One region of the Mesorhizobium sp. B2-2-3 genome, then DNA from elsewhere that is predicted to be linked to it. Evidence: predicted binding sites of a transcription regulator. Region 1 holds the regulator's gene; each other region holds the start of a gene.

Region 1 (5,689 bases):
GGCGACGGCCGAGGTCTGCACCGACAGGTTCCACAGATTGCGCGGCGTGAGAAAGGTACGGCTGTCGAAATCGAGCGGATTGACGCCGAGACGCAGGCTGGACAAGACATGCAACCCGATCCAGATCAGCAGCAGCGCGCCGATCATGCCGAGCATGCGCGTGTCGATCTCGGTCGCCTTAAGGAACCGGGCGACGGCGCCGAGTTCCGACGCACGCGCGGTGTCGGCCTGCGGGTTGGACGTCGTATCGGTCATGATTTTCTCCCGCCGGCCTGCCCGTCCGATGCGGGATGCCGGAAGCCAGCCTAGAAGTTACCCGCCCGGGGCGGAAAAACAAATTTTCTTGAAAAAACGCCGCGGCTTGGCAGCCGCGGCGTTCATCGCATGAAATGGAAGATCAGTTGCAGGCCGCTACGCTGCCCGCCGCGACGCCGGCACAGACCTCGTCTTTCTTGATCCAGCCGGCGTCGATGACGACGTTGAGATTGTCCTTGGTGATCGCAACCGGGGTCAGGAACAGCGATTTGACGGTGTTCCCACCGGGCGTTGTGAAGTCCTTGACGCCGGCGATATCGGTCATCTTCTTGCCGTCGGCCAGCTGCGAGGCGATCTCGGCGGCATTCTTGCCGAGTTCACGCGCGTCCTTCCACACCGACACGGTCTGCGTGCCGAGCGCGATGCGGTTCAGCGCCGCGTGGTCGCCGTCCTGGCCCGAGACCGGAACGGTACCGGCCAGGCCTTGAGCCGTCAGCGCCGCGACGACGCCGCCGGCAGTGCCGTCATTGGCCGCGACGACCGCGTCGACCTTGTTGTCGTTGGCGGTCAGGAACTGCTCCATGTTCTTCTGCGCATTGGCCGGCAGCCAGCCATCCGTATAGGCTTCGCCGACATTCTTGATCTTGCCGCTGTCGATGGCGTCCTTGAGCACTTCCATGGAGCCCGAGAACAGGAAATCGGCATTCGGATCGGCACCCGAGCCCTTGATGAAGACGTAGTTGCCTTCCGGCTTCACCTTGAACACTTCGCGGGCCTGCATGCGGCCGACTTCCTTGTTGTCGAAGGTCAGATAGAAGACGTCCTTGTTCTCGATCAGGCGGTCATAGCCGACGACCGGAATGCCTTCGTCGAGCGCCTTCTGCACCGCCGGGCCGATGGCGGAGGCGTCCTGCGCCAGGATGATCAGCGAATTGGCGCCCTGGGAGATCAGGCTCTCGACGTCGGTGAGCTGCTTGCCGGGATTGGACTGGGCGTCGGCGGAAATATACTTGTCGCCGGCGGCTTCGATCGCCTTCTTCATGGCGGCCTCGTCGGTCTTCCAGCGCTCTTCCTGGAAGTTCGACCAGGAAACGCCGATGACCTTGTCCTTCGCCTGCGCGACCGACGCGAGCGTCAGCGACATGGCGACACCCGCCAGGATGGCGGCTGTGAATCTCTTCATCTTAATCCTCCCTGCGCCGCGTATGGCGCGACCAAACAGGCCCGTAGGCCGGCACAAAGGCTCTATTTTTTCGAGCCTCGAAAAAACACTGGTCCATCGTCGGAACGCTGTCAACGTCGATTCTGATGTATTTTGATGTCCTCGTGAATTTTTTTCGAGCTCCGGAATAAATAATGACAGCCAAGGCCGGTTCTGCCAGTATTTGACGGTCGTCGGGATCCTGGGGAGAGAACGCGGCGACGGGGAGGATGCGAGAAACATGTCGGTCGGAATCCGCCACGACGATTTGCGCCGACGCAACCGGGCAATGGTGATCGCGGCCGTGCGCCGTGCCGGGCAGCCCTCGCGCACCGAGATTGCCGCGACCACCGGGCTCAGCCATTCCACCATATCGGCGATCTCCTCCGACCTGATTGGCGAAGGCATCCTGGCGCAGAGCAAGCCGAGCGAGGCCGGTGCGCTGAAACGCGGCCGGCCGCAGGTCGGCCTCAGCCTCAACCCTGAAGCCGCGGCGGTGATGACCGTGGTGCTGTCGCTGAATTTTCTCTCCGTCGCCGTCATCGACTATGCCGGCCAGGTGATATCTGAAGAGCAGCGCCGGCTGGACACGCTCACCCTGTCGCGCGAGGCGCTGATCGGCGAATGCGTGGCCATCGTCAGGCGGCGGTTCGAGGATCCCGACCTCGACGTCGGCAGCATCGCCCGTATCGCGCTGGCGATCCAGGGCATCACCGACACGGATGCGCGCACCATGCTGTGGTCGCCGATCACGCCGCAGACCGACATCGCCTTCGCCGACATACTGGAGGCCGAGTTCGGCATTCCCGCCACCATGGAGAACGATTGCAACATGATGGCGGTGGCGCTGCGCTGGCGCGATCCCCAGCGCTACCGCGACGACTTCATCGCCATCCTTTTGTCGCACGGCATCGGCATGGGCTTGGTGCTGAAGGGTGAACTGTTCACCGGCACCCATTCATCCGGAGGCGAGTTCGGCCACATGATCCATCGCCCCGGCGGGGCGCTCTGCCGCTGCGGGCGGCGCGGCTGCGTCGAGGCCTATGCCGGCAACTATGCCATCTGGCGCAACGCGAGGCAGCTTGGCGAGGACACCGAGCCCGTCGACGTCAGCGACGCCGACATGCGCACCCTGGCGGCCTCGGCGCGCGAAAAGGACGGGCCGGAGCGCGAAGCCTACCGCAAGGCCGGCGAGGCGCTGGGTTACGGCCTTGGCAGCCTGTTCGCGCTGATCGATCCGGCGCCGGTCGCCATGGTCGGCGTCAGCGCCGCCGCCTTCGACCTGATCGAGCCGGCTCTGCGCGAGGCCATTGCCCAGACCGCCGGCGGCCAGCACTCGAAATCGATTTCCTTCGACACCGAGCCGAACGAACTGCCACTGATCCGCGAGGGCTGCGCCATGCGCGCGCTGACCTTCGTCGACCAGGAGATTTTCGCGCCGGGGGCACAGGCGAAATCAGGCGTGGGCGAGAACGTTGCGTGACATATCCCTAGTCTTCGCGAATCGCATACCCCGCGCCCCGAATGGTGCGGATCACGTCAGGCATGCGGCCATTGTTGACCGCCTTGCGCAGCCGGCCGACATGCACGTCCACGGTGCGCTCGTCGATATAGATCGTTTCGCCCCAGACATTGTCGAGCAGTTGGCTGCGCGAGAACACGCGGCCGGGATGTCGCATCATGAATTCGAGCAGGCGGAACTCGGTCGGCCCGAGCCGGATCTCGCTTTTCTTGCGGTAGACCCGGTGCGATTCACGGTCGAGCACGATGTCGCCGACCTTGAGCACGCTGGACAGAACTTCGGGCTTGGCGCGGCGCAGCAGCGCCTTGACGCGTGCCATGAATTCCGGCGTTGAGAACGGCTTGACCAGATAGTCGTCGGCGCCGGTGGAGAGACCGCGCACCCGGTCGCTTTCCTCGCCGCGCGCCGTCAGCATGATGATCGGCAGCCGCTCGGTCTCGGGCCGCATGCGGAGACGGCGGCAGAGCTCGATGCCGGACACCGCCGGCACCATCCAGTCGAGCACAAGAAGGTCAGGGACATTCTCCTGCAAGCGGATCTCGGCTTCGTCGCCGCGCGTCACCACCTCTACCTGATAACCCTCCGATTCCAGATTGTAACGGAGCAGCACACCCAGCGGCTCCTCGTCCTCCACCACCATGATGCGTGGCGCGATCATCGACTGGTCACCCCTGCCGTCAAGCCGCTGGCGCCGACATCGCCGTCTCGTCCTGCTTCGGGCGATTGGCGGGCAATTGCGTGCCGGTCAGCACATAATAGGCATTTTCGGCAATGTTGGTCACGTGATCGCCGATGCGCTCGAGATTCTTGGCGCAGAACAAAAGATGCGTGCAGGCGGTGATGTTGCGCGGATCCTCCATCATGTAGGTCAGCAGCTCGCGGAAGACCGACGTGTATTTGACGTCGATGCGTTCATCGTCGGCGCGCAGCTTGGCAAGTGCCGCGGCATCGCGCGCCGCATACTCCTCGATCACGCCTTGGACCTGGATCAGCACAAGCTGCGCCATGGCGTCGATGGAGTGCGACAGGTCGCGCGGCGTGGCGGCAAGGCCGACGGTGCCGACGCGCTTGGCGATGTTCTTGGCGAGATCGCCGATGCGTTCGAGATCGCCCGCCATGCGGATCGAGCCGACGACATGGCGCAGATCGTCCGCCATGGGCTGCCGCTTGGCGATCAGGGTGATGGCGCGGTCGTCGAGTTCGCGCTGGCGCGCATCCATGATCGCGTCGTCGGAGACGACGCGCTGGGCGAGCGCGTTGTCGGAATTCAGGAGCGCCTTGGTCGCGCCGCCGACCATCGATGAGGCGAGATCGCCCATGTCGCGGATCAGCCTGCTGATCTGTCCGAGATCTTCGTCAAAGGCTGCGACTGTGTGTTCGGCCATGATCTTGGTCCTCGTATGCCTGGGATCAGCCGAAGCGGCCGGTGATATAGTCCTGCGTGCGCTTCTCGCGGGGCGACGTGAAGATCTTCTCGGTGCGGTCGAACTCGACCAGCTCGCCCAGATACATGAAGGCGGTCTGCTTCGACACGCGCGCCGCCTGCTGCATGTTGTGGGTGACGATGACGATCGTATAATCGGCCTGCAACTCGTCGATCAGCTCCTCGATCTTGGCGGTCGACAGCGGATCGAGCGCCGAGGCAGGCTCGTCGAGCAGGATGACCTCCGGCTTCACCGCCACCGTGCGGGCGATGCAGAGGCGCTGCTGCTGGCCGCCCGAAAGGCTGAGGCCGCTGGCGTTGAGCTTGTCCTTGACCTCGCTCCACAGTGCCGCGCGCTTCAGCGCCTGCTCGACACGGCCGTCCATCTCCGCCTTGCTGAGCTTCTCATAGAGCCTGACGCCGAAGGCGATGTTCTCGTAGATCGACATCGGGAACGGCGTCGGCTTCTGGAACACCATGCCGATCTTGGTCCTGAGCAGGTTGAGATCCTGCGAACGGTCGAGGATATTCTGGCCGTCGAGCAGCACTTGGCCCTCGGCGCTCTGCCTCGGGTAAAGCTCGTAGATGCGGTTGAAGACGCGCAGCAGCGTCGACTTCCCGCAGCCCGAAGGCCCGATGAAGGCGGTGACGCTGCGCTCGGGCAGCGACAGGCTGATATCCTTCAGCGCCTTCGACTGGCCATAGTAGAAATTGAGGCCCTTGACCTCGATCTTGGCTTTCTCGACCGCGACTTCGGGCGTATTCAACTCGGTGGACAACATCGGTTTCATCTGTCCTCTCTGCGTCCGGTAAGGCTGCGGGCGAAGATGCTCAGCCCGAGAACCGTAAGGGTGATTATGAGTGCGCCGGTCCACGCCAGCTGCTGCCATTCCTCGTAGGGGCTGAGAGCGAACTGGAAGATGGTGACGGGCAGGCTGGCCATCGGCGCATTGAGATTACTCGACCAGAACTGGTTGTTGAGTGCCGTGAAGAGCAGCGGCGCCGTCTCGCCGGAAATGCGGGCGATGGCCAGCAATATGCCGGTGACGATGCCCGACAGCGCCGCACGGTAGGCGACCGAGCGGATGACCACCCAGCGCGGCGCGCCGATCGCGGCGCCGGCCTCGCGCAGGGCGTTCGGCACCAGGTTGAGCATGTCCTCCGTGGTGCGAACGACGACCGGGATGACCAGGATGGCCAGTGCGACGGCACCGGCAATCGCCGAGAAATGTCCCATCGGCCGCACCAGCAGCTCGTAGACGAACAGGCCGACGATGATCGAGGGTGC
Region 2 (5,689 bases), on a different contig from region 1:
CGGCGTCGTCAAGCAGAACTTCTCGGACGCCAACTGGGCGACGCCGCAGACCGCGAAATCCGGTCTCGTGTTCGCCGCCTTCGTGTTTTGGCTGTTCTGCTTCGGCATGTCGCGCTATTCAATGTATACGGAACGCCGGCTCGACACCGGTTACAAACGATAAAAAGGGGATTGGTTCATGGCCACCGAAAACGCCGTCAGCGCGGAAGAGATCAAGGTCAATGCCGCGAAGATGCACATCTCGACCACCGATGTCGCCATCGACATCATCGCCATGCACAAATGGTATGGCGAGTTCCATGTGCTGAAGGACATCAACCTCAAGGTGATGCGCGGCGAGCGCATCGTCATCTGCGGCCCGTCCGGCTCCGGCAAGTCCACCATGATCCGCTGCATCAACCGGCTCGAAGAACACCAGAAGGGCAAGATCTTCGTCGACGGCAAGGAATTGACCAACGATCTCAAGAAGATCGACGAGGTGCGCCGAGAGGTCGGCATGGTGTTCCAGCACTTCAACCTGTTCCCCCACCTGACCATCCTGGAGAACTGCACGCTGGCGCCGATCTGGGTCCGCAAGACCCCGAAGAAACAGGCCGAGGAGATGGCCATGCATTTCCTCAAGCGCGTCAAGATCCCCGAGCAGGCCAACAAATATCCGGGCCAGCTCTCCGGCGGTCAGCAGCAGCGCGTGGCGATCGCCCGTTCGCTGTGCATGAACCCGCGCATCATGCTGTTCGATGAGCCGACCTCGGCACTCGACCCGGAAATGATCAAGGAAGTGCTGGAGACCATGGTTAGCCTTGCCGAGGAAGGCATGACCATGCTGTGCGTCACCCACGAGATGGGCTTTGCGCGGAAAGTCGCCAACCGGGTGATCTTCATGGATCAGGGCCAGATCGTCGAGCAGAACACGCCGGCTGAGTTCTTCGATCACCCGCGCCACGAGCGCACGAAGCTGTTCCTGTCGCAGATATTGCACTGAGCGCTGCTTCGTCGAAATGGAAGGAGCCCGGCCGCGCCACGGTCGGGCTTTTTCACATTTGGCCGATCGGATCGTTTCGATTGAAACGTGATGGAATCGCAAGAACTATGCCCGGATGAGAAAACGCCTTCGTTTCCTGGCCGTGCTGGTGGCCGCGGTGGTGCTGGTCGCGGCACTCGGCACACTGGTGCCGCGACCACTCTGGCCGGCTGCCGCGGCCGGCGAGGGCGCCAGGCACATTCTGGTGCTGAGCAATCCGATCCACACCGACATCGCCATTCCCGTCGATGATGGCGTGCGCCGGCGCTTTCGCTTCCTCGCCGCTGCCGGCCAGCCTTCCGACGCGCCCGAGGTGCGCTACATCGTCTTCGGCTGGGGCGGCCGCGCCTTCTACCTGGAGACGCCGACTTGGTCGCAGCTGAAGGCGATGCCCGTATTCAAGGCCCTGACGCTTGACGCTTCAGTGATGCATGTCGAGGTCGCCGGCAATATCTCCGGACCCGATGTCGCCGGCTTCGACATCCCGGAAGACCGCTTTGCCGCGTTGCTCGACTTCATCGATGCGAGTTTTCAGCAAGGACCAGGCGGGCCGATCGTCATCGCAGGGGCCGCCTATTCCGATTTCGACCGCTTCTATGAGGCGAACGGCCATTTCAATGCGCTGGCCGGCTGCAACACCTGGACCGCGGCCGCCTTGCGAACCGCCGGCCTGCGCACCGGTTGGTGGAACCCGTTGCCGGTCTCGCTCGGGTGGTCGTTGAGGCTGTATAATTGGTAGGTCGCGCAGATAACGCCAACGCCTCGTTCGAGTTCTAGGCCCGCCACCCATAAAGCCAGTCCAAATCCGCGGCGAGCTTCTCCGGCGCCCGCATTTTCAGGAAAAGGTTGCGCGCCAACGCCACCGGACCCCAGGCATGCCAGGCAAGGCGGTTGAGGGCGCCGCGACGTGCCACTCTCACGACGCGCGGCCGGCGCAGGCCTTCCCAGATTTGAAGACTTCCGGCGAGATCGGCAGGGGAGGCGGCCATGACGTCGGCAAGCGTGGCGGCATCCTCGATGGCCATCGCGGCGCCCTGTGCCGCGAACGGCGTCATGGCATGCGCCGCGTCGCCGACCAGTGCGATGCGGCCCGACCTTACCCATGGCGGCTTCTGATCGACCGTATGGACCGGCCAGGCCGCCCAAGGGCCGGCCAACTCCGCAAGCCTTGCCAGCGCCGGCGCGGTGCGGCGCATGGCGCCGGCCAGGATTGCGGGATCGGCATGGCCGGACCAGCCTTCGGCGATACGCTCGCCCCTGGTGAAAGCGACGAGATTGATGGCGCTGCCCTTGCTGACGGGATAGGCGACCATGTGAAAGCCGGGATGCAGGAAGGTGGTGACGCAGTCCGGCGCACCGATCTCTGCAAAAGCTTGCCCGGCAGGACTGTCTGCGCTGACGGTTGCCCGCCAGGCCAGTTCGCCCGAGAAGTGGCTTTTCGCAGGGCTGGTTCTTGCTGGGTCGGCAAGTCCGCGGACCGACGACCAGACGCCATCGGCGCCGACCAGAAGGAAACCTTCCGCCGCGACGGGCCTGCCACCCACATCGGCTGCCGCGGTGATGCCTGAACTGCTGATCGTGACGCTGTCAAGGCGCGCGCCGGTGGTGAGATGAACATCGGGCATGGCAGCCACGCGCGCCATCAGCGCGTTTTGCAGGTCCGCTCGATGCGCCACGAGGTAGGGCGCACCCCAGCGCGCCTCGCCTGCTCGTCCAAGAGGCACGCGCGCCAGTTCGCCCAAGGTTGCCGCATCCTTCAGCACCACGGCTTCCGGCCTGACGGCATTGGGAAGAAGTGCGTCGAGTACGCCGAGCTCACGCAGGATGCGTGTCGCGTTGGGCGAAAGCTGGATGCCGGCGCCCGCCGCTTCGAGGCGCTGCGCCTGTTCGAAGATCCGTACGGGATAGCCGCGCTCGGCGAAAGCCAGTGCCGCGGTCAGCCCGGCAATACCCGCCCCGGCGATGATGACTTGCCGGGACTGTGCGTCTGCCATTGGCCCGGCCCGCTGGAGGTCAGGCGGCCTGATCGATGTAGAGGCAGCCGGCCGGCAGCGTTTCCATCGCCGTCAGCTTCGGCGAATAGCGGTAGAGCGTCGAGCAGTAGGGGCAGACCTTCTCATTGTCGTCGCCCATGTCGAGAAACACATGCGGATGGTCGAAAGGCGGGTTGGCGCCGGTGCACATGAATTCCTTGACTCCGATATCGATCGCCGGATGGCCCGCATCGTTCTGGAAATGGGGAATGGAACCGCCTGCCATCGTCGTCTCCTTTAGCGCAGTCTGCTCAGCGTTTGGATCATAACCGGTCTGTTTGCAAGTTCGATGAAATGAAACTGTCGCAAAAGCCTGTCAGAGGATAAGTTAAGCCGGTTAACCGGCTGGAGCATCGCAGCCAGGCGCAACAGCCTGGGCGCCGCCCGAAAAAGCGGCGAAGCAACCAGACGTGGGAAGAGCAGGAACCATGAACGAACTGAAGCCGGTCCAGAGCGAGTTCATCAATGCGGAAGCGGCAAGCCCGGAAGGCAATCCGGATCGTTTCGTCAATCGCGAGTTCTCCTGGTTGCAGTTCAACCGCCGCGTGCTCGAGGAATCGCAGAACACAAACCATCCGCTGCTGGAGAGGGTACGTTTCCTGTCGATCTCCGCGGCCAATCTCGATGAGTTTTTCATGGTGCGCGTCGCCGGCCTGGCTGGCCAGGTTCGCGAAGGCATCGTGTTGAGAAGTCCGGACGGGCGTACCCCCGAACAGCAGCTCGAACAGCTGCTGCGTGAGGTCGAACGGTTGCAGGAAGACCAGCAGAAGAGCCTTTCGGCGCTGACCGTGCTGCTCAACAAGGAAGGCATCGAGAGCATCACCCGCGACGCGCTGACCAAGGACGAGAAGGCCTGGCTGGAGGAGCACTTCCAGGACCAGGTGTTTCCTGTTCTCACGCCATTGTCGATCGACCCGGCGCACCCATTCCCGTTCATCCCCAATCTCGGCTTCTCTATGGCGCTGCAGCTTCGCCATCGCAAGAACGGCGAGGAGATGAGCGCGCTCTTGCGCCTGCCGGTGGCGCTGAAGCGCTTCATCCGCCTGCCGGACCGCAAGCACCATGTCCGCTTCATCCCGCTGGAAGAGGCGGTCGGCCTTTACATCGGCAAGTTGTTCCCGGGTTACGAGGTCAAGGGCTCCGGCACGTTCCGCATCATTCGCGACAGCGACATCGAGGTCGAGGAGGAATCGGAAGATCTCGTGCGCCTGTTCGAGACCGCGCTAAAGCGCCGCCGCCGCGGCTCCGTCATTCGCATCGAGTTCGACATGCTCATGCCGGCCGAACTGCGCGAATTCGTCGCCGGCGAACTCGGCGTTTCGTCGAGCCGCATCAGCGTCCTGACCGGCCCGCTGGCGCTCAGCCAGATTTCTGAGATCGTCGCCGTTGCCCGCGACGACCTCAAATTCACGCCCTACAATCCGCGTTTCCCCGAGCGCATCCGCGAGCATGGCGGCGATTGCTTCGCCGCTATCCGCGAGAAGGACATCATCGTCCACCACCCCTACGAATCCTTCGACGTCGTGGTGCAGTTCCTGCGCCAGGCGATGGCCGACCCGGAAGTGGTGGCGATCAAGCAGACGCTTTACCGAACCTCCAACGACAGCCCGATCGTGCGTGCGCTGGTCGACGCCGCCGAGGCCGGCAAGTCGGTGACGGCACTGGTCGAGCTCAAGGCTCGCTTCGACGAGGAGGCCAACATCCGCTGGGCGCGCGACCTCGAGCGCGCCGGCGTCCAGGTCGTGTTCGGCTTCCTCGAGCTCAAGACCCACGCCAAGATGTCGCTGGTGGTGCGGCGCGAGGACGGCAAGCTGCGCAATTATGTGCATCTGGGCACCGGCAATTACCATCCGGTGACCGCGCGCATCTACACCGACCTGTCCTTCTTCACCACCGATGCAACGATCGCACGCGATGTCGCCCAGCTTTTCAACTTCATCACCGGCTATGCCGAGCCGACCGCCGAAATGCGGCTGGCGATCTCGCCCTTCACGCTGAGGAACCGTATCCTGCAGCACATTTCCGATGAGGTCGCCCACGCACTCGAGGGACGGCCGGCACGCATCTGGATGAAGATGAACGCCCTTGTCGATCCGATCATCATCGACGCGCTCTACGACGCCAGCCGAGCGGGCGTCGAGATCGACCTCGTCGTGCGCGGCATATGCTGCCTGCGGCCGCAGGTGCCGGGCCTGTCGGAAAACATCAGGGTCAAGTCGATCGTCGGCCGTTTCCTCGAGCACAGCCGCATCTATTGCTTCGGCAATGGCCACGGCCTGCCGTCGGACGAGGCGGTGGTCTACATCTCCTCGGCCGACCTCATGCCGCGCAATCTCGACCGTCGCGTCGAGACCATGGTGCCGATCACCAACCCAACTGTGCATGAACAGGTGCTGGGCCAGATCATGCTCGGCAACATCATGGACAATCAGCAAAGTTTCGACGTATTGGCTGATGGAACCTCCCGGCGCGTCGTGCTCGAGGAGGGCGAGGAGCCGTTCAACGCACAGGAATATTTCATGACCAATCCGAGCCTGTCGGGACGGGGTGATGCGCTGAAATCGCATGCGCCGAAGCGGATCGCGCAATTCAAGCGCCGCAAGAAGAACGCCGCCGCCTGATGCTGTCCGATTCC
Region 3 (5,689 bases), on a different contig from region 1:
CAGAGATCCGCCAGCCCCCGGATCTCGAATCAATCACATTGCCGCGACCTGATTATCGCCGATCTCGCGTATATGCCATATAGGACGCAACCGCGGTGCGGCGCATGGCCTCGAAATCCGGGGCCGATCTGCGTATGGATCATGCGCGGGAGGGCGTTCTGCCGGTGTCGGCGGAAGCGCCACCGGGGTGGAATGGGGTTCGTGAGCGAATGGCAGATACGACAATCAGACCGGCAGCGCACCAGACGGTAACCATCGAACCGGCGATCGTCATCGGCGCCGGCGCCGCCGGTCTCGCGGCAGCGCAGGCGCTGGTCAAGGCCGGCGTGGCGACGGCGATCCTGGAAAAGGAGAGCCGGTTGGCCGAGCCATGGCATCGGCGTCACCAGCAGCTGCGCCTCAATACTCACCGCGACCTTTCGGCACTTCCCGGCCTTGCCTATCCGAAGGGCACGCTCGCCTTCCCCCACAGAACCGCCGTCATCCGCTATCTGAACGATTTCAGCGAGGCGAACCGGCTGCCGGTGGAGCTCGGCGTCGCCGTCGAGGCGGTCCTGTTCAGGGGCGACCACTGGGCGATAGAGACCAGCGCCGGGATGCGCCTGGCGCGCCACGTCGTGATCGCCACCGGCCGCGACAGACAGCCGTTCATCCCCGAATGGAAAGGAATGCGGGATTTCGCCGGCCGCATCATCCATTCGGCTGATTTCGGCGACGCGAAGTACTATCCCGGCAAGAAGGTGCTGGTCGTCGGCGCCGGCAACTCGGGTATAGACGCGCTCAACCACCTGGCGCAGGCAGGCACCGCCTCGCTGTGGCTGTCGGCCCGCAATGGTCCGTCGGTCCTGCCCAAGCGCATCGGCAAGATTGCCGTGCACCGGCTGTCGCCGCTGATGGCGCGGCTGCCTTTGCGGGTCGCCGATGCGGTGATCGCCTTGACGCAGCGCCTGGTTTTCGGCGATCTGACGAAATTCGGCGTGCCGCCGGCACCGGTGGGCGGCGCCAGCCGCCTGACCACCGACTACACAGCGATCGCCGCCGACGAGGGCGCGATCGACGCCATCCGCTCGGGCAGGATCACCGTCGTGCCGGCGGTGCGGGAATTCACCCGCGACGGCGTCATCCTGGCCAATGGCAGCCTGATCGATCCCGACATCGTCATTGCCGCGACGGGCTACCGCACCGGGCTTGAGCAGATGGTCGGCGATCTCGGCGTGCTCGACGGCAAGGGCGTTCCGCTGTTCAATGGCGGGGATGCCGATCCGAAACTGCCTGGCCTCTGGTTCACCGGCATGCGGCCGAGCATCCGCGGCTGCTTCGCCAACGCCGCCATCCAGGCCAAGGCGATCGCCGAGCGGATTGCCCGGCGGATCGCCAATTCCGGCCCCTGAACCGGGCTGGAGGTTCGTTTTACGCGTCGGACGGAACCCCACTTTCCTGGAATTGCCCTCTAAATCGCGATCTTGCCGCCGCCTTGCCTGGTAATGGCGACGACCGCCGGCCGCACCGGCATGTCCGGCTTGAAATCGGGCCAGCGCGTCGACGGATCCTCATAATAGGACGGGCGGCCGAACGCCTCCCAATCCTCGCCGCCGTCGCCTGGATGCTGGACGGCGACGAAGGCGGTCTGATCGTCGGGCGCAAACAGCGGCCCGCACATTTCAGCGCCGATCGGCACGCGGAAAAACAGTTTTGACGTCGCGCGCGCCGGCCCTTCGGTGTCGACCGCCCACAGGCCGTCGGTGCGGCCGGTGGTCTTCGGGCCCTGGCCGTCGGTGGCGACCCACAGGCGCCCGGCCGAATCGACCGCGCAATTGTCGGGCATGCCGAACCAGCCATTGGCCGTGGTGGCGGTGGAGAAGGTGGCGCCGACATCGGCAACCGCTGGATCGCCGCATTTCAGGAGCACCTCCCATTTGCCCCTGGTGCCGGCGAAATCGCCGCCATCCTCCGATATCTCGATGATATGGCCGAAGGCGTTATCGGCGCGCGGGTTGGCGGCGTCGACCTGATCGGCCTTGCGCTTGGAATTGTTGGTCAGCATGACATAGACCTTGCCGTTGATACGATTGGGCTGGATGTCCTCGGGACGGTCCATCTTGGTGGCGCCGAGCAGGTCGGCGGCACGCCGCGTCTCGATCAACACGTCGGCCTGGCCGGCAAAGCCGTTCTCAGGTGTCAGCGGACCCTGGCCGAAGACGATCGGCAGCCAGTCCACCGTACCGTCCGCGGCGAATTTGGCGACATGCAGCGTGCCGTCGTCGAGCAGGTTCATGTTGGCGGCGCGGTCGTCCGGATCGAAACGGCCCGCGGTGACGAATTTGTAGACGTACTCGAAGCGCTCGTCGTCGCCGAGATAGAAGACGACGCGGCCATCCTTGGCGATGATCGATTCGGCGCCTTCATGCTTAAAGCGGCCCATTGCGGTGCGCTTCCTCGGCGTGGATGTCGGATCGTTGACGTCGACCTCTACGATCCAGCCGAAACGGTTGGGCTCGTTCGGCTCCTTGGCGAGGTCGAAGCGATCGTAATGCGCGCCCCATTCATAGGCGCCTTCCGGAATGCCGAGGCGCTTGTAGTTGGCGGCTTCCTTATGGCCTTCCGGCAGTTCACCGGAGAAATAGCCATGGATGTTCTCCTCGGCCATGACATAGGTGCCCCAGGGCGTGACGCCGCCGGCGCAGTTGTTGAATGTGCCGATGACCTTGGTGCCGGATGGGTCGGCATTGGTCTTGACGCGGTCATGGCCGGCGACCGGGCCCGACAGCGCCATTTCGGTGTTGGAGGTGATGCGGCGGTTCAACTTGCCGTCGCGCACCACCTGCCACTTGCCGCCTTCCTTGCGGATCTCGACGATGGTGCCGCCATGTGCCGCCATCTCGACATCGACCTGCTCCTTCGAGAGCGGCGTGAGTTCGGCCGCCTTCTTGCCGTCCTTCTCGACTATCTTGACGATACCCGGGAACATCAGATGCGGATTGGTGTATTCGTGGTTGACGACCAGCAGGCCGTGCTCCGCGGAGCCATCGATCCCGATATAGCCGACATAGTCGTTGTTGTAGCCGAATTGTCTTGCCTGGGCCTCAGCCGACTGTCTGGCCGGGTCGAACTCCGGCGAATCGGCAAACAGCGGATCGCCCCAGCGCAACAGCACGTCGGCATCGTAGCCCGGCGCGACATGGTGCTTGTCGTCGATACCGGCTTCGAGTTCCTCGAACGAGAAGGCGGAGCCCTCGGCGGCACGCGCATCGTCGGCGGCCACGAGCGCCAGCGGGCTGACGGTGGCGGCGATGGCCGAGACGGCCAGCGAGCCCTTGAGGAAGGCGCGGCGGGAGAACCGCTCGGCAATGATTTCGCCCATGGTGCGGTTTTCGGTGGGGTTGGTCGCCGGACCGTCGTTTTCCTCAAGCAGGCTGGTGCGGAATCGGGCGTCGGGCGAGCGATGGTCGGTCATGGTCTGCCTCTGGCTGGATGGCTGGAGCGTGTCACGCGTTTCGACCCCTTATAGACGATCGGTCACACTTTCGTGACATTCGTGCACCCGCCAGCTTGACCGCGAACCTCGCGCCACATCCGGTTTGAAACTCGGACCAAGGTCCTAAACCGATCGGGGCGAAGGTCCGGATTGCCGCGGCATCGGTCGTGGGCCACTTACACGAACACGCCATGTCGCCGATGGTCGCGTACCTGCACGAGATGGCCTCTGAATTTTGCCGGTCCGATCAAGTGAGGGACTGATGCGCAGCTCGATCATGGCTCATTGTTGCTGGCTGGCCCTGAGAGCAGTGCCGGCACTGGCGCTGACCATAGCCCCCTATCACCTCGATTTTCACGGTTCCGCCGCAGGCATTGTCGCGTCCAGCGCCCAAGCCAAGCCTGGCGGGAACAGCGGCAATGGCGGTGGTGGCGGTAACGGCAATGGCGGCAATGGCGGCAATGGCGGCAATGGAAATAACGGCGGCGGCAACAATGGCAACGCCGGAGGCAACAATGGCAACGCTGGCGGCAACGGGAACAATGGCGCCGGCAACAACGGCAAGGGGAAGGGTGCCAACAGCTCCGGCAAGCATGTGAACGCAACAACCGGCGATCGTGTCGAAATAGACGACAACAAGATCGTGGTGCAGCACCCTAACGGCTTCGGGGAAGAGATCGAGAAGGGTCGCTTCAAAATGACCGACGCTCTGGGCCGCACGATCGTCGAGCGCCCTGCGACGGCGGCGGATATAAGCCGCCTCAAGGGGTTGTAGAGCGGGCAATAGGCATCGCCCGCTTTACGTGTCACCTCCGCCGCCCCCCGGCGGAGGTGACCTTGTCGCTCCGGCCCCGTATAGGGGCCGTCTTTTTTGCCCTGGAGCGTTCCGCTGCTGCACCGCGCTTCAGGTTTTCATTTATGCGTGTCGTTATCCCAAACCGGGGATCCCTTGCGGCCGACCAGGATTAGCTGCCGGCCCGATCCCGCGCTTCGCGCATCAGCAGCGCCGCCTCGGTGCGATTGCGGACGTTGAGCTTGGACAGCACACCGGTCATGTGATGCTTGACCGTTTTTTCCTGCAGTGCCAGCCGCAGCGCCACTTCCTTGTTGCTCAGCCCTTCCGCCACCAGCTGCAGGATCTCGGCCTCGCGTCCGGTGAGCTGACGCAGGCGATCCGTCCTGCCGTTGGCCGGCTGCAGCGATTGCAGGTCCGAAAGCAGGCGAGCCGACAGGGTCGGCGACACATAGGTCTCGCCGGCCGCGACACCATGCAGGATTTCGGCCAGCATGCGCGAGCCGACCCCCTTCAGCACATAGCCGCGCACACCGGCATTCAGCGCCCGCGCCACGTCGGCATTGGCCTCCGAGACCGTCAGCATGACGATCTTCTGTCCGGGATTGGCACCCAGTATGCCGGCCACCGACGCAAGGCCGTCACCCGGCATGCTGATGTCGAGCAGCAGTATGTCGGGCTGCAAAGTCGAGGCGATGCGTTCGGCATCCTGCGCCGTGGCGCCCTGGGCCACCATTTCGAAGCCGCCGATCTCCGACAGGCTGCGGGTAACGCCTTCGCGAAACAGAGGGTGGTCGTCGACAATGGCGACACGGATGGTACCGATCATGGTTGATCCTCGGCGGCTAGCGTAATCATCAATCGTGTTCCCTGCGGCCCGGTCGTGGTCTCGAACTGGCCACCAATGCTTTCGATACGCTCCCTGATGCCGGCGAGCCCCAGGCCTTCGGCCCGCCTCGGGTCGAATCCGGGCCCGCCATCCGACACTTCAACGAAGAACTTGCCGCCTGTCATCCCGGCCTTCACCTCCTGATCCTTGCCCTGCCCATGACGATAAGCGTTGTTCAGCCCCTCCTGGACGAAGCGATAGATGCTGATCTTCTCCGAAGCGCCCAGTTCGGGCAACTGCCTGGATAGGGTCAGCGCCACGGAACTGCGGGTCCTGCGTTGATGCTCGTCGACGGCAAGACGCAGAATGTCGCCGGTCGCGGCCGTTTCTATCTGCGGCAGGACAAGGCCGTTGCAGATGCCGCGGATTTCACGCATCGCGTCGTCCAGCGCCATGCGGATCATGGCGATCTCGGCGTTGCGGCTGTCGCTGGAGGCACCCTCGCCGGAAATGGCGGGGCTGTCCACACGCAGCGCCGCCAGCGCGACGAGCTGGGCCGGCCCGTCATGAAGGTCGGCACCGATGCGACGCA
Region 4 (5,689 bases), on a different contig from region 1:
CGCATCGACGACGACCCGCGCGCCTTTTCCGGCGGCATGCGCCAGCGCCTGCAGATTGCCCGCAACCTCGTCACCGGCCCGCGGCTGGTGTTCATGGATGAACCGACAGGCGGCCTCGACGTCTCGGTGCAGGCGCGCCTGCTCGATCTCTTGCGCGGCCTCGTCACCGATCTCGGCCTCGCCGCCATCGTCGTCACCCACGACCTCGCGGTGGCGCGGCTTTTGTCGCAGCGCATGATGGTGATGAAGGACGGCCGCGTCGTCGAAAGCGGCCTCACCGACCGCGTGCTCGACGACCCGCGCGCGCCGTACACGCAATTACTTGTTTCCTCGATTCTGCAGGTTTGACGATGGCGCCAAGTCACCCCCCTCTGTCCTGCCCGCAAACGAATAACGATTGGAGTACCTTCTGATGCCGACGCCTCTCGTTGTTTCCGACGTCGCCAAGAGCTTCACCATGCATCTGCGCGACGGCATCAAACTGCCTGTCGTCGCCGGTGTCTCCTTCTCGATCCGCGCCGGTGAATGCACCGTGCTCGGCGGCCCGTCCGGGGCCGGCAAGAGCTCGATCCTGAAGATGCTCTACGGCAATTACGCCGTCGACGAAGGCCAGATCATCGTCACGCACGAAGACGGGCTCATCGATCTCGCCAGCGCCAGCCCACGCACCGTGCTTGCCGTGCGCCGCCAGACCATCGGCTATGTCAGCCAGTTCCTGCGCACCGTGCCGCGCGTACCGGCGCTCGACGTCGTCGCCGAGCCGCTGGTGGAGCGCGGCGAGGATCGCGAAACAGCAAGAAGCAAGGCGCGCGCCTTGCTGGCGCGGCTCAACCTGCCGGAAAAACTCTGGGCATTGCCGCCGGCGACCTTCTCCGGCGGCGAGCAGCAGCGCGTCAACATCGCGCGCGGCTTCATCACCGGGCACCCGATCCTGCTGCTCGACGAGCCGACCGCTTCGCTCGACGCCAGGAACTGCGATGTGGTGATCGAACTCATCGCCGCCAAGAAGGCGGCAGGCGTCGCCCTGCTCGGCATCTTCCACGACCATGATGTGCGCGAAGCGGTGGCCGACCGCATCATCGACGTCACCGCCTTCGCCCCGGGAAAGCTCGCCGCATGACTAAAAAACTGTCGGAAACGCCGCTGGTCCATCCGACGGCGGATGTGGAGAATTCGACGCTTGGCCGGTGGACCGAAATCGCCGACCGCTGTCGGGTTTCGGAAAGCGAACTCGGCGACTATTCCTACATGATGCAGGACTGCGCCGTCTGGTGTGCGACGATCGGCAAATTCTCCAACATCGCGGCAAGCGTGCGCATCAACGCCACCAACCACCCGACCTGGCGACCGACGCTGCACCACTTCACCTACCGCGCATCGGACTATTGGGACGATGCCGAACACGAGAGCGAATTTTTCGCTGAGCGCCGCGCCAGGCGCGTCACAATCGGCCACGACACATGGCTTGGCCATGGCTCGACAGTCCTGCCCGGCATCACCGTCGGCGATGGCGCCGCCGTCGGCGCCGGAGCGGTGGTATCGAAGGATGTCGCTCCCTACACCATCGTCGCCGGCGTGCCGGCAAAGCCGGTCCGCGAGCGCTTCGACCGCCGCACCGCCGAGCGCTACCAGGCGCTGGCCTGGTGGGATTGGGACCATGCGAGGCTGCGCGCCGCACTCGACGATTTCCGTCAGCTCGAGGCCGAAGCTTTCCTGGAAAAATACGGTGGATGACGGTGGTGAATGGAATAGGGCTGCTCACTATTCGCATCCCTTACACAGAGTTCGGGCAGGGGGCTGTCTTCTCGAGCCGCCTGCCTTCCGCAGCTTCAGGGACATGGAAGCACTTCGAGGAACTGATTGGTCCTGGCCTGATCGCGCACGACACGGCTGTGGGTGGTAACAAAACTGACATCAATCCGACACCGCAGGTTCATGGCGCTGCGCTAGCGAGGGTCAACAGGACCTTCAACCGCGACTGGACGGGAACGCACCATGTCAGCCACGCTCGAAATCCGCGGCGTCACCCGACGATTTGGCAAGAACACCGCCGTTAACGATGTCAGCATCTCGATCCCGCAGGGTCAGATGGTCGGCGTCATCGGCCGTTCCGGCGCCGGCAAGTCGACCCTTCTGCGTATGATCAACCGCCTCATCGATCCCAGCCATGGATCGATTTTCTTCGACGGAGCCGAGGTCTCGCAATTGCGCGGTTCGCCGCTCAGGCGCTGGCAGCGCGACTGCGCCATGATCTTCCAGCAATTCAACCTTGTGCCGCGCCTCGACGTGCTGACCAATGTGCTGCTCGGCCGGCTGAACCATCGTCCGACCCTGTCGAACCTTTTCGGCATGTTCTCGCGAACCGAATGTGCGCAGGCGGTCGCGGCCCTCGAGCGGCTCGACATCGCCCGTACCGCGCTGCAGCCCGCCGGCACCTTGTCGGGCGGCCAGCAGCAGCGTGTCGCCATTGCCCGCGCCATGATGCAGCAGCCCCGGGTGATCCTGGCCGACGAACCGATCGCTTCGCTCGACCCGCTCAATGCCAAGGTGGTGATGGATTCGCTGCAGGACATCAATTTGCGCGAGGGCATCACCGTGGTCACCAACCTGCACACGCTGGACACCGCCCGCACCTATTGCAACCGCATCATCGGCATGGCCGCGGGCAAGGTCGTGTTCGACGGGCCGCCGGAGGAGCTTAACCGCGAGGCCGTCCGTCTCGTCTATGGCGCCGACAGCAATGGCGGCGAGATATCCGAGGCCATCACCTCGACCAGCGTTGCCTTCAAGCAAAAGATCGCCGCATCCGCCGGACCGCTCGAACCCGCATTCCCGGGTTACTGAGAGCGACCTGGATCGCCAGCCCGCGTCAGGGCACCCGTCAAAATCACCAACGCCGCCGGCGCGGGGCCGGAACCTACAGGAGAGAAATCAGATGTTCAGGAAAATGGTTTTCAGCGCCGTTTCGGTGCTTGCAATGGCCACCGGCGCGGCGCATGCCGCCGATATGAAGGAATTCCGCGTCGGCATCCTCGGCGGCGAGAACGAAACCGACCGGCTGCGCAACTACCAGTGCCTGGCCGATCACCTGAAGGCTGAATTCGGCTTCGAGAAGGTCTCGCTGTTCCCGGCCGCCGACTATGACGGCGTCATCCAGGGCCTGCTCGGCGGCACGCTCGACTTTGCCGAACTCGGCGCTTCCGGCTATGCCAGCGTCGTCCTCAAGGATCCCAAGGCGGTAACCCCGATCCTCACCACCCAGCAGACCGACGGCGCGACCGGCTACTATTCGATCGGCCTGGCGCTGAAGTCCTCCGGCATCACCGACATCAAGTCGGCCAAGGGCAAGAAGCTCGGTTACGCCGATCCGGATTCGACCTCCGGCTACCTGATCCCGCTGACGCAGATTCCGAAGGACACGGGCGCGTCGAACGAGACCTTCTTCGCCTCGACCCAGTTCAATGGCGGCCATGAGAACAATGTGCTCGCCGTGCGAGACGGCAAGGTCGACGTGGCCGTGGACGATTCCTCCGGCATCGGCGACTTCAAGGACGGCTACACCTCCGGCACCTTCCACAAGGAAGTCGCCAAGGGCGCCGTCGACCCCAACGACTTCGTCGAGGTCTGGCGCTCGGGCCTGATCCCGAACGGTCCGCTGGTCGTGCGCACGGCGCTCGGCGACGAGATGACGGCCAAGCTGGCGGCCTTCTTCACCGACCTGCCCAAGAAGGACAAGGCTTGCTTCGAAGGCGTCGAAGGCGGTGATTTTACCGGCTACGTTCCGGTGAAGGCGGATTTCTATAACGTCATCGTCGAAGCCCGTAAGGCAGCCATCGGCGGCTAAAGGCAGAAGTCAGGAAGGGCGGCGTCGAGAAAACGCCGCCCTTCTTGCATCTCCGACCATGACCCTTTCCCTGACAGCTCCTTCCGGCGCCACGCACCAGATGGCCGACGCCTGGCGTCGCCAGACCTCCTTGCGCCGGCTCTACACCGCCATCGGCGTCGGCCTGCTGTTGGTCGCACTCGGCGGCACCATGTGGTTCGCCGACGATGCCAATGCCGGACACTTCTTCGACCGGCTTCCGCACATACTGGATTTCCTGAGCTGGCTCGTTCCCAAGGACTGGAACGATGTCTGGCGGGCGCTGTTCGACATCGCCTCCCCGCATGACACCGGCACGCAGGAATTCAACTTTCCGCTCGGCCGCGCCTATGTCTGGGGCGGCTTCTACATCCCCGAATATTTCGAGCTGATGCTGACCACGCTTAACGTGGCGCTGGTCTCGACATTTATCGGTTTCGTCTTCGCCGTGCCGTTCTCCTTCATCGCGGCGCGCAACCTGACGCCGCATCCGCTGCTGCGGCTTGTCGTCAAGCGCTTCATGGAACTGCTGCGGGCTTTTCCCGAGATCGTCATCGCCGGCCTGTTCGCGGCCATCGTCTCGATAGGTCCGATCGCCGCCATCATCGCCATCGGTCTGCATTCGATCGGCGCGTTGGGCAAGCTGTTCTATGAGATCAACGAGAACATCGACATGCGCGCCGAGGAAGGCCTGCGGGCCGTCGGCGCCAACTGGTTCGAACGGGTACGCTTTGCCGGCCTGCCGCAGGTGCTGCCCAATTTCATGTCCTATACGCTGCTCAGGATCGAGATCAACGTGCGCATCTCCACCATCATGGGCGCGGTCGGCGGCGGCGGCATCGGCGAGGAGCTGAAGCTGTCGATCTCGCGCGGCTTCGGCGCCAAGACGATAGCCTTGGTGCTGCTCCTGTTCACGACCATCTTCATCGTCGACCAGTTCTCCGCCTGGCTGCGCCGCAAGCTGGTCGGCGAACAGGCCTTTGTGATGAGCGCCTGATCATGACCGCCGCCGAAATCCAGTCGATCGAGGAACGCTTCCCGCAAGTGTTCCGCCGGCCGTTCCACAAGCGTTTCGGGCCGCTGCTGCTGCTTGGCGGCATCTTGCTCTACCTGCTCTACGCGCTGTGGTTCTTCAATCTGCCGCAAGTGCTGCGGGAATCGCATTGGGAGCGGCTGCCGCTGTTCCTGACCCAGTGGATCAGTTACGACGTGCAGCCGATCTTCCGCCTCGACGAGCCGCAGATAACGGCCAAATACCCCCGCTTTTCTGTACTCGGCCCCAATCCCCACCCGGATTGGGTCAAGACCAACGCCGACGGTTCGGTGACGGTCCTGATCGACGGCACGGCGAAGTCGGTCACCTTCGACAAGGCACGAGCAACGATCGTCGCCGCTGGGACGAGCGTGGCGGTGGCGCTGGACAGCGGCAAGCCGCTGGTCTCGGGACCTGTTCCCGACTGGGTCACCGTGCATGAGGATGAGGTCGTCGCCGACATGGGCTTCGCCGGCGAGGTCCGCGTCGCCCCCGATCGCGTCAGGATCCGCAAGCGCTTTCTCGGCTGGGCGAACTTCGTCTTCGACACACGCTCGCCCTTCTTCGGAAAATCCGCCGGCGAGGTGGTGTCACTGATCACGTCGGGCCCCGAGCTGAAAGCGGGCACCTCCAATCTGGCGCTCGCCGGCAACAACATCTGGAACAATGCGCAGTGGCAGCATGGCGATGTCTGGACAAAGCTGTTGCAGACCATCGTCATGGCCTTTCTCGGCACCGCGCTCGGCGGCATCGTCGCCTTCCCGCTCGCCTTCTTCGCCGCCCGCAACATCACC

What was found. The regulator PhoB, encoded in region 1, activates phosphate uptake and scavenging genes when phosphate is short. The targets are predictions, from matches to a motif close to TGTCATNNANCTGTCAT.
Region 2: a site for PhoB is predicted at 3,345-3,361, ahead of FJ951_RS14475 (RNA degradosome polyphosphate kinase). Genes of this name have one in related genera too.
Region 3: a site for PhoB is predicted at 3,516-3,532, ahead of FJ951_RS07410 (PhoX family phosphatase). Genes of this name have one in related genera too.
Region 4: a site for PhoB is predicted at 1,910-1,926, ahead of phnC (phosphonate ABC transporter ATP-binding protein). Genes of this name have one in related genera too.

The regions. Positions count from the first base shown of each region.
Region 1 is NZ_VFWC01000017.1:29,204-34,892, reverse strand. Features, by position in the region: gene FJ951_RS25315 (sugar ABC transporter permease) at 1-255, opposite strand, end outside; gene xylF (D-xylose ABC transporter substrate-binding protein) at 398-1,438, opposite strand; gene FJ951_RS25305 (ROK family protein) at 1,698-2,939, shown strand; gene phoB (phosphate regulon transcriptional regulator PhoB) at 2,947-3,636, opposite strand; gene phoU (phosphate signaling complex protein PhoU) at 3,656-4,363, opposite strand; gene pstB (phosphate ABC transporter ATP-binding protein PstB) at 4,389-5,192, opposite strand; gene pstA (phosphate ABC transporter permease PstA) at 5,189-5,689, opposite strand, start outside.
Region 2 is NZ_VFWC01000007.1:56,939-62,627, forward strand. Features, by position in the region: gene FJ951_RS14450 (amino acid ABC transporter permease) at 1-163, shown strand, start outside; gene FJ951_RS14455 (amino acid ABC transporter ATP-binding protein) at 179-982, shown strand; gene FJ951_RS14460 (TIGR02117 family protein) at 1,098-1,760, shown strand; gene FJ951_RS14465 (FAD-dependent monooxygenase) at 1,795-3,015, opposite strand; gene FJ951_RS14470 (zinc-finger domain-containing protein) at 3,035-3,280, opposite strand; gene FJ951_RS14475 (RNA degradosome polyphosphate kinase) at 3,483-5,675, shown strand; gene ppx (exopolyphosphatase) at 5,675-5,689, shown strand, end outside.
Region 3 is NZ_VFWC01000003.1:289,049-294,737, reverse strand. Features, by position in the region: gene FJ951_RS07415 (NAD(P)/FAD-dependent oxidoreductase) at 210-1,391, shown strand; gene FJ951_RS07410 (PhoX family phosphatase) at 1,451-3,454, opposite strand; gene FJ951_RS07405 (hypothetical protein) at 3,738-4,250, shown strand; gene FJ951_RS07400 (response regulator transcription factor) at 4,441-5,097, opposite strand; gene FJ951_RS07395 (sensor histidine kinase) at 5,094-5,689, opposite strand, start outside.
Region 4 is NZ_VFWC01000002.1:346,420-352,108, forward strand. Features, by position in the region: gene phnK (phosphonate C-P lyase system protein PhnK) at 1-348, shown strand, start outside; gene phnL (phosphonate C-P lyase system protein PhnL) at 413-1,120, shown strand; gene FJ951_RS04830 (DapH/DapD/GlmU-related protein) at 1,117-1,734, shown strand; gene phnC (phosphonate ABC transporter ATP-binding protein) at 1,996-2,844, shown strand; gene phnD (phosphonate ABC transporter substrate-binding protein) at 2,936-3,844, shown strand; gene phnE (phosphonate ABC transporter, permease protein PhnE) at 3,903-4,859, shown strand; gene phnE (phosphonate ABC transporter, permease protein PhnE) at 4,862-5,689, shown strand, end outside.